2 regions of the Nitratireductor sp. CH_MIT9313-5 genome follow, and region 1 is predicted to be linked to the other one. Evidence: riboswitches for the same ligand, from Rfam matches in the RefSeq annotation. Region 1 holds a riboswitch; the other holds the start of a gene.
What was found. A riboswitch is a leader RNA that binds a small molecule or an ion and turns the genes downstream of it on or off. The one in region 1 is predicted to bind thiamine pyrophosphate.

Region 1 (4,843 bases):
GTCGAAGGCGTCGACAGCCGCCCGCCAGGAGCCTGTTGCCTCGGCAAGAAGGCCTGCAAATGCGCCGCCGATGAGCAGGGCGAGGAAACTCAGGGCTGCAATGCCTGCCCAGATGCGTCCCCGCCCGATCTTCCGTGTCACTTGCTCATGACCGACAGCCACTCATCCACCCATGCCTTGCGGTTCTCGGCAACTTCGGCGGGCGAGAAAAGCAGCGTTTCGGACGGTTCGACAAGTTCGTCAAATGCCGGGTGAAGCGGTTCCGACGTCTTGCCTGCGGGGAACATCCAGTTGCCCTGGGGAATGGCATCCTGGAAGCCCGGTCCGGTCATGAAGCTCATGAACTGGTCTGCCAGCGGATTGTCTGCACCCTTCACGGTTTTGCCCGCGACTTCAATCTGCATGTAGTGGCCTTCAGCGAAAGGTGCCGCCTGATAGCGATCGGTGTCCTCGGCAATCATGTGATAGGCCGGTGAGGTCGTGTAGGATAGGACCATGGCCACTTCACCGCTGGAGAACAATCCGTAGGCCTCGCTCCAGCCGGGGGTGACAGTCAGGATCTTGTCCTGCAACTTCTCCCAGGCCTGCGGCGCCTCGTCACCATAGATAGCCTTCACCCAAAGGAGGAGACCAAGTCCAGGCGTGGAAGTGCGCGGGTCCTGAATGGCGATCTTCACCATGTCGGCAGGCGCATCGACCAGCGCCTTCATGCTCTTCGGCAGGGTGGACACGGCTTGGCTGTCATAAACGAAGGCGAAATAGCCGTAGTCGAAGGGCACGAAGATGTCGTCGGAGAAATCACCCGGGATGTCGAGATTGGCCAGATTGGTCTCGTGCGGTACGAAGAGACCGGTTTTGCGCGCTTCCTCGGTCAGGTTTGTATCAAGGCCCAGAACAATGTCAGCTTCCGTTCCTTCGCCCTCAAGCTTCAGGCGGTTGAGCAGTGCGACACCATCGGCAACGGATACGAAGTCCAGTTCGCAATTGCATTCGGCTTCGAAATTCTTCTCGATCTGCGGGCCCGGACCCCATTCGGCCGTGAAGCTTTCGTAGGTGTAGACGGTGAGCTTTTCCTGCGCGCCAGCCGTGGTGGCCAGAAGGGTCGCAGCAAGCGTGATGGCATAAGGGGCAATGCGCATGAGCACCTCTTGTCAGATGTTCGAAGGGTGCTGCGTGAACAGTCTAATCCCTCCGCCGGTATGACCCGGATCAGGTTCGGCGGGTTGGCGTGATGCCTCTCAGCTCAGGCCGTTTCGCCTGGCACCCCGTTAGATCGGCGCGAAGATAGGGCCGTCGGACATGCTGCGCAAGTCCAGTCATTACCGCGCACGCGGCAGGGCATCACGAAGGCCGTTTCGTCTTGTGCGCCAATGCTGTAAGTCCTCTGCCCATGAGCCGTTTTGTCATTCTTCTGGGCGGTGAGCTCCACCCCACGCGCCGCCTCTCAGCCATGCTTGAAGGCAGCCGCATCATCGCTGCCGATTCAGGCATGCGCCATGCATCCGCGCTTGGCGTGACGCCGGAGCTTTGGGTGGGGGATTTCGATAGCGTAGACGCTGCAATGCGGGATGCATTCGCGCATGTGCCGACCCGCGAGTTCCCACCGGAGAAGGACAAGACTGACGGCGAGCTTGCCATAGATCATGCGCTTGAAGAGGGCGCGACCGAGCTCGTCCTTGCCGGAGCATTCGGCGGCGAGCGCGCGGATCATGCCCATCTGCATCTCACCCAGGTCGTGCGGCTTTGCGAAATGGGCGTGCCGACAATGGTTACGAGCGGCAATCAGGAAGGAAGGCATCTGGCGACCGGCGTCCAGCATGAATTCGATTATCGATCCGGCACGATCTTCAGCATTTTGCTGTTTGAGCCTTTGTCCGGACTGACGGTCGAGGGCGCGCGCTGGCCGCTTGATCATGTGGAGGTCGAATTCGGGTCTTCACTCACGCTTTCGAATTATGTGGCTGACAGGCTCGCGATCAGGCTGGAAAAAGGCCGCGCCATGCTGGTCGCCCATCTCAACGACGAGGAAATTGCCTGATGGCACCACCGCTTCTAAAGCTCGAAGACATCAAGCTGACCTTTGGCGGAACCCCTCTTCTGGACGGGGCCAGTCTGATGGTTGGACCGGGTGAGCGCATCGCGCTTGTCGGGCGCAACGGATCGGGCAAGTCCACGCTTCTGAAGATCGCGGCAGGCTTGGCCGAGGCGCAGGACGGCGAGATCTTTCGCCAACCCACCGCAACCATCCGCTATCTCGCACAAGCTCCGGACTGGCAGGGGCACAAGACGGTTCGCGCCTATGTCGAGGCTGGGCTAGGGCCTGCCGATGACATCAACCGTGTGACCTTGATGCTCGACAGTCTGGGGCTGACGGGCGAAGAGGAGCCGCATACACTTTCGGGCGGCGAGGCACGGCGTGCGGCACTTGCCCAGGCGCTTGTACCGCAGCCTGATCTGCTTCTTCTCGACGAGCCCACCAACCATCTCGACCTGACGACGATCGAATGGCTGGAGGATGAAATCGCACGGATGAGCTCTGCGCTCGTCACCATCTCGCATGACCGTCGCTTTCTGGAACGCGTCACCCGCTCCACGGTGTGGCTGGACCGGGGCATCACCCGCAGGCTCGACAAGGGCTTTGCCCATTTCGAGGAGTGGCGCGACACCGTGCTGGAGGAAGAGGAGCGCGAACAGCACAAGCTTGGCCGGCAGATCGCGCGCGAAGAGCACTGGCTGCGCTACGGCGTGACCGCGCGGCGCAAACGCAATGTGCGCCGCCTTGGTGAGCTGCAAAGCCTGCGCGAGAAGCACCGAAATTTCCAGAAGGCCGAAGGGCTGGCGGTGATGAAGGCCGCCGATGCGGCCGAGTCAGGCAAGCTGGTCGTTGAGGCCAAGAACATCTCCAAATCCTATGGAGAGCTGGGAGTTGTTCGAGATTTCTCGCTTCGCATCAATCGCGGCGAGCGCATCGGGTTTGTAGGACCCAATGGTGCCGGCAAGACGACGCTTCTGAAAATGCTGATCGGCGCGTTGGAGCCGGATGAGGGAACGATCCGCTTCGGCCACAATCTGGAAGTGGCAGTGCTTGACCAGAAGCGCGACGCGCCAAAGCCGGATGAAACGCTGGCGCATTTCCTCACCGATGGCCGCGGCGACAGTGTGGTCGTCAGTGGCGAGGAGCGGCATGTCGTCTCCTATATGAAAGACTTCCTGTTCAAGCCGGAACAGGCGCGCACGCCGGTGCGCGAATTATCCGGCGGCGAGCGGGCACGTTTGATCCTCGCACGTCTCCTGACGCGGCCAGCCAATCTGCTCGTGCTCGATGAGCCGACCAACGATCTCGACATGGAAACGCTGGACCTGCTTCAGGAGTTGGTGGAAGGCTTCCCCGGCACGGTTCTGCTTGTCAGCCACGACCGCGATTTTCTTGACCGTACAGTCACTGCTACCATCGCACCGGATGGCAAAGGCCGCTGGATCATCTATGCCGGCGGTTATTCGGACATGATGGCGCAGCGCAAGGGCGAGGAGCTGGAGCGGCGCAAGGCGCGCACTGCGGAAAAGGCAGCTTCATCGCCGAAGGGTTCGGGCGGAGAAAAGCCGCGCGGCAACAGCGCCAAGCTCTCCTACAAGCAGAAATATGCGCTTGAGACATTGCCGGGGCGCATCGAGACCCTCACGGATGAAATGGAGAAGCTCGAGAAAAAGCTTGCCGATCCCGATCTCTACGCGAAAGACGCTGCAGCCTTTGCCCGCTTCACGCAAGAACTTGAGAAGAAGGGGCAGGAGCGTGAAAAGCTCGAGGAAGAATGGCTTGAGCTGGAAATGCTGCGCGAAGAGATTGAGGGAGCCTGATACCTTCACGCTTGGCTAACCTCCATGAGCGAGATTGTATTCATGGAGGCACGGCATGAGCGAAGCATTTCTGATCAGCGCCAGACCCGATCTGCAGCAGGCGCGCGTGGAATGGCTGAAGCGGCTGGAAGGTGAGCGTCGGCTTTCCGCACTTACCGTTACCGCCTATGAGCGCGACACGCGGCAGTTTCTGCAGTTTTTGACCGGGCATCTGGGCGATGCGCCCGGGATCAAGGATATTGCCGATCTGCGGCCATCCGACTTTCGGGCCTTTTTGGCAATGCGCAGGCGCGACGGTGCTGGCGCACGCAGTTTGGGGCGTGGCCTGGCAGGCATTCGTTCACTCCTGAAATTTCTTGAGCGGCAGGGCTTGGTCAATGCTGCAGGCGTCAGCGCCGTACGCTCACCCAAGGCATCCAAAGGCTTGCCGAAACCGTTGACCGCAGCCGATGCGCGGAAGGTTGTCTCTGGCGAAGGGCAGCTTGCCGAGGAACCTTGGATTGCCGCGCGCAATGCTGCGGTACTTGCGCTTCTCTATGGCTCCGGCCTGCGCATTTCCGAAGCTCTGGGGCTGAGGGCAGGCGAGTTAAGCGGGAAGAGTGCAGGTGCGCTGCGCATCAAGGGCAAGGGCGGAAAGACGCGGCTTGTGCCTGTTCTTCCCGTTGTTGCGGAGGCTGTCGGTGAATATCGGAAGCTTTGCCCCTGGCACCTTCCACCGGAAGAGCCGCTGTTTCGCGGGGCAAAAGGCGGGCCGCTTCAGCCGGCCATCATCCAGCGGGAGATGCGCAAGATGCGCGCGGCGTTGAACCTGCCGGATACGGCCACTCCGCATGCGCTACGCCATTCATTCGCGACCCATCTTCTGGGGCGGGGAGGGGATCTGCGTGCAATCCAGGAGCTTCTGGGACACGCAAGTCTGTCGACCACGCAGGTCTACACCGCCGTCGACACCAGCCGTCTTCTTGAAATCTATGACGCAGCGCATCCG
Region 2 (4,843 bases), on a different contig from region 1:
CTGCGCGGATGGAACCTCCTCAATTTCGAGAACGAGGAATTCGAACCCGATCCGGAAAAATCGGATGCCTGGAACCGCGGCAAGTATCTGGTGGAGGGCCTTGGCCATTGCGCCATGTGCCACTCCCCGAAGAACATTATCGGTGCAGTGAAAGAAGGCGATGATGCCTTTACCGGCGGCTATGCCGAAGGCTGGTGGGCACCGTCCCTCACCGGATCGACGCGCGACGGCATCGGTGATTGGAGCGACGAGCAGCTCTTCGACTTCCTCAAGCATGGGCGCAACGACCGCACTGCTGCCTTCGGCCCGATGGCAGAGGTGGTGGAAGTCTCCACCAGCCACATGACCGACGAGGATGTTCAGGCGATCGTGGAATATATCCGCTCCATCCCCGCGCAAGAGACGGACGAAGCCGAGCCGATGGAGGACGATGATCCCGCGATGCAGCTTGGGCGGACGATCTATGAGGCGCAATGTTCGGCCTGCCATGCACCGGATGGCAGTGGCGTGCCCGGCCAGTTCGCAGCACTCGCGGGGTCGTCGCTCGCTCAATCCTCCAACCCGACCTCGCTGGTGCGCATCATTCTCGAAGGTGCGCGCGCGGCGCAGACAGAGCGTTACCCCACGCGCCATGTGATGCCAGCCTTCGACTGGAAACTGGACGACGAGGAAGTTGCCGCTGTTGCCACCTATGTGCGCAACGCCTTCGGCAATGCGGCCTCCCCGGTCTCGGAAGATTTCGTGGAAGACACGCGCGAGGATATCCGCAAGGAGCGTTGATGCCGGCATTGCGGCAAGTCTGCGCCTTTAATTTGCGTCAGGCTGCTTAACGGGATTGCGCCTTTTGGCTGCGCGAAGCGGCATGCGTAGCGTGAAACGCGTTTCGGCCTCGTTGCTTCGCACACGCAATGTTCCGCCATGCGCCACAGCAATTTCACGCGCAATGTAAAGGCCAAGGCCGAGGCCCTTATGGCTTCCGCCCGGCTCTCCGCGCGAGAAGGGGTGGAACAACCTCTTCTGTACTTCCGGCGGAATCGGTTTTCCGTGATTGATGACGCTTAGCACCAGGCGTCCGTTTTCTTCGCGTGCTTCCAGACGCACGGGCTGTTCGGGATCGCCGTGGATGACGGCGTTGCCAAGCAGATTTGACACCATTTGTGCCAGGCGGTGGCGGTCGCATTCAACATCGCTGTTCAGGTCAATGCTGACATCAATCGTGCGATCGGGATTACTGGAGGCTATCTCGTCGATAACCTGCTGCAACACCGGGCCAAGCGGTCGTGGCGGGCTACGATCTATCGGGATACCCTCACCCAGTCGACCTCTGGCAAAGTCCAGCACATCGTCGATCAGCTCGACCATCCGATTCGTGCTCTTGCTGACCAGGCCCAGCACCTGCTGTCCGCGGTCGCTCAGCTCCTCACGCGACAGGACGCGCAGGCCGGAATCGATGGCAGCGAGCGGATTCTTCAGATCATGACCAAGAACGGCGATAAACTGTTCGCGCAGAACGCCCTGCTTGCGCTCGTTCTGGAGCGCCCGTTCCAGCTTCAACCGCTCGGCGACCGTCTCCTCAACGCGTCGCTCCAGCTCATTGTTGAGCTTTTCCAGAGCCCTGCGCGCTTCTTCCGCCGCCCGGCGTGCTTCCACCAGTTCCCGCTCGTAGCGTCGCCGTTCGGCAGCCTTGAAAACCGTTATGCGTGTGAAGAGCAGGTTGCCTTGCGCATCACGACGCTCCATCGCATTGGCGAGCACCGGCAGCCGGGTATCGTCGTGGGCTATCAGATCAACTGCAACTTCGTGAAAAAAGCCCTGCATGCGTAGAAGCGGCGCGAAATGCGTCTCAAAGAACATGCGGCTCGGCACGCTCAGCAATTCGTGGAACGGACGGCCCAAGAGCTCCCTAGCTGGCCTTTCCAGCCAGGTGCAAATGGTGGCATTGACCTTCACCACTCGGGCGTAGCGGTCCAGCGAGACATAGCCGCAGGGCGCATGCTCGTACAGATCTTCAAGATCTTCAGTCAGGCCATCCACCAGTCGCTGCGTTGCGCTCAAAGGAAATTCCTCATGGCACTGATGACCTCATCGGGCGCGCTCAGATTGGGGCAATGGCCCGTTGCATCCAGCAGCGCAAACTCGCTGTCGGGAAGCTTCTCGTGCACATATTCCCCGACATGCGGAGCTGCGATCACATCTTCCTTGCACTGCAACACCAGAGAGCGTGTCTTCACGCGCGGGAGGTCGTCGCGATTATCGGAGGTGAAGGTAACGCGCGCGAAATGGCGGGCGATATCGGGATCGGTCCGGCAGAAGCTGTTCACGAGCTCCTCCGACAGTTCCGGCCGATCCGGATTGCCCATGATGGTCGGTCCCATTGCGGCTGACCAGCCCATGTGATTGTCATCCAGGAAATCCAGAAGCTCCTCGATCTGGGATTGCGAGAAGCCACCCCGATATTCCCCCTCGTCGATATAACGGGGCGAGGGCCCCACCATGACAATACTTTCGAAAAGCTCAGGCGCCTTTATTGAGGCGAGTGCACCGATCATCGCGCTCACCGAATGGCCAACGAAGATGACGTCATTCAGTTCCAGCTCGCGGATGATTTCTACAACATCATCGGCATAGCCGTTGAGATCGGAATATTTCTCACGATCATATGCCGACAGATCCGATTTGCCGGCGCCCACATGGTCGAACAAGACGATCTTGTACTCGTTCTCGAAGGCCGGGTAGACCAGGCGCCACATATTCTGGTCGCAGCCGAAGCCATGGGCGAACACCATCGCCTTCTCGCCAGAACCGCGGACAGCCACGTTATTGCGCTGCAAAACCGACATAGGCGCCCCCTCTGCAGGTATTTTTGGAAACGGTACCACGCAGGCTCCCTTAAAGCTATTGTCCGCCCAGATGAAGTCGAAATCGGCAGGCCGTCCCCTTCGATTTCGGGTCGCTCAACGGCTTGACAATCTCTCCATCGAATGTTCACCATCGCGCCATTCCACCAGGGGTGCCCCGGCAAGGGGCTGAGATACTGCTGGCGAAGGCCGAAAGCTTTACGCGCGCAGTGACCCGTAGAACCTGATCCAGTTCATACTGGCGTAGGGACGGTGCAGATTGCCGATGCTGCCAATGCGGCAGAACCGACGCGGCCAATCCTCATCATTCCGGGCAGTACTGGGTCTTCATCGCGAGCGCGAAGGAGCCTCAACGCATGACCATCCACCAGAAAAGTGTGTCCCCCACGGTCACCACCGGACCACTTCCCGCCTCCACCAAGGTCTACAAACCGGGCAAGCAACACCCGGATATCCGCGTGCCGATGCGCGAGATCGCTGTTCATCCAAGTGCCGGCGAGCCGCCAGTGACGGTTTATGACGCTTCCGGCCCCTATACCGACCCGACAGCGGATATTTCGATCGAGAAAGGTCTGCCACGGCTGCGCCAAAAATGGATCGAGGCGCGTGGTGATGTGGAGGTCTATGAGGGTCGCCATGTGAAGCCGGAGGACAATGGTTTCGTCTCGGGCGACCGTCTGACCCCGGAATTTCCCATACGTCACCAGCCGCTGAAGGCAAAGGACGGCAAGGCCGTCACGCAGCTTGCCTATGCGCGTGCGGGTATCATCACGCCGGAGATGGAATTCATCGCGATCCGCGAGAATCTGGGCCGCGAAGAAGCCAAAGCAGCCCTGCAGCGTGACGGCGAGAGCTTCGGCGCGCATATTCCCGATCACGTGACACCGGAATTCGTGCGGCAGGAAGTGGCCGAGGGCCGCGCCATCATTCCCTCCAACATCAACCACCCGGAAGCCGAGCCGATGATCATCGGACGGAACTTCCTCGTGAAGATCAACGCCAATATCGGCAATTCGGCTGTCACCTCCTCCATGGCTGAGGAAGTGGAGAAGATGGTCTGGGCTACCCGCTGGGGTGCCGACACGGTGATGGACCTTTCCACGGGTCGCAACATCCACAATATCCGCGAGTGGATCATCCGCAATTCGCCCGTACCGATCGGCACCGTTCCGCTCTACCAGGCACTGGAGAAGGTTGGTGGCATTGCCGAAGACCTGACATGGGAAGTCTATCGCGACACGCTGATCGAGCAGGCCGAACAGGGCGTCGATTATTTCACGATCCATGCAGGGGTGCGGCTTCACTATATTCCGCTGACCGTCGACCGTGTGACCGGCATCGTCTCGCGCGGCGGCTCGATCATGGCCAAGTGGTGCCTGCATCACCACAAGGAAAGCTTCCTCTACGAGCATTTCGAGGAAATCTGCGACATCTGCCGCGCCTATGACGTTTCGTTCTCGCTCGGTGACGGGTTGCGCCCGGGCTCCATCGCTGACGCCAATGACGCCGCGCAGTTTGCCGAACTCGAAACGCTGGGCGAACTGACCAAGATCGCGTGGGCGAAAGACTGCCAAGTGATGATCGAGGGCCCCGGCCATGTGCCGATGCACAAGATCAAGGAGAACATGGACAAGCAGCTCGACGTCTGCGGCGAGGCGCCCTTCTATACGCTCGGACCACTTACCACCGATATCGCGCCTGGCTACGATCACATCACGAGCGGCATCGGTGCAGCCATGATCGGCTGGTTCGGCACAGCCATGCTTTGCTATGTGACGCCGAAGGAGCATCTGGGTCTTCCCGACCGCGATGACGTGAAGACAGGTGTCATCACTTACAAGATCGCAGCTCATGCCGCAGACCTTGCAAAGGGTCATCCGGCAGCGAAAATCCGTGATGACGCGCTGTCGCGCGCGCGCTTCGAGTTCCGCTGGGAGGACCAGTTCAACCTCTCGCTTGATCCGGAGACGGCGCGGAATTTCCAC

Region 2: linked by a shared signal. The riboswitch ahead of thiC (phosphomethylpyrimidine synthase ThiC) and the one ahead of thiB (thiamine ABC transporter substrate binding subunit) in region 1 are both predicted to bind thiamine pyrophosphate.

What each region holds. Positions count from the first base shown of each region.
Region 1 is NZ_JAYMER010000010.1:375,880-380,722, forward strand. Features, by position in the region: gene thiP (thiamine/thiamine pyrophosphate ABC transporter permease) at 1-162, opposite strand, end outside; gene thiB (thiamine ABC transporter substrate binding subunit) at 138-1,139, opposite strand; TPP riboswitch at 1,170-1,278, opposite strand; gene WA367_RS03055 (thiamine diphosphokinase) at 1,391-2,038, shown strand; gene WA367_RS03060 (ABC-F family ATP-binding cassette domain-containing protein) at 2,038-3,855, shown strand; gene WA367_RS03065 (tyrosine recombinase XerC) at 3,911-4,843, shown strand, end outside.
Region 2 is NZ_JAYMER010000011.1:219,992-224,834, reverse strand. Features, by position in the region: gene WA367_RS05145 (c-type cytochrome) at 1-780, shown strand, start outside; gene WA367_RS05140 (sensor histidine kinase) at 808-2,055, opposite strand; gene WA367_RS05135 (alpha/beta fold hydrolase) at 2,052-2,840, opposite strand; TPP riboswitch at 2,997-3,126, shown strand; gene thiC (phosphomethylpyrimidine synthase ThiC) at 3,215-4,843, shown strand, end outside.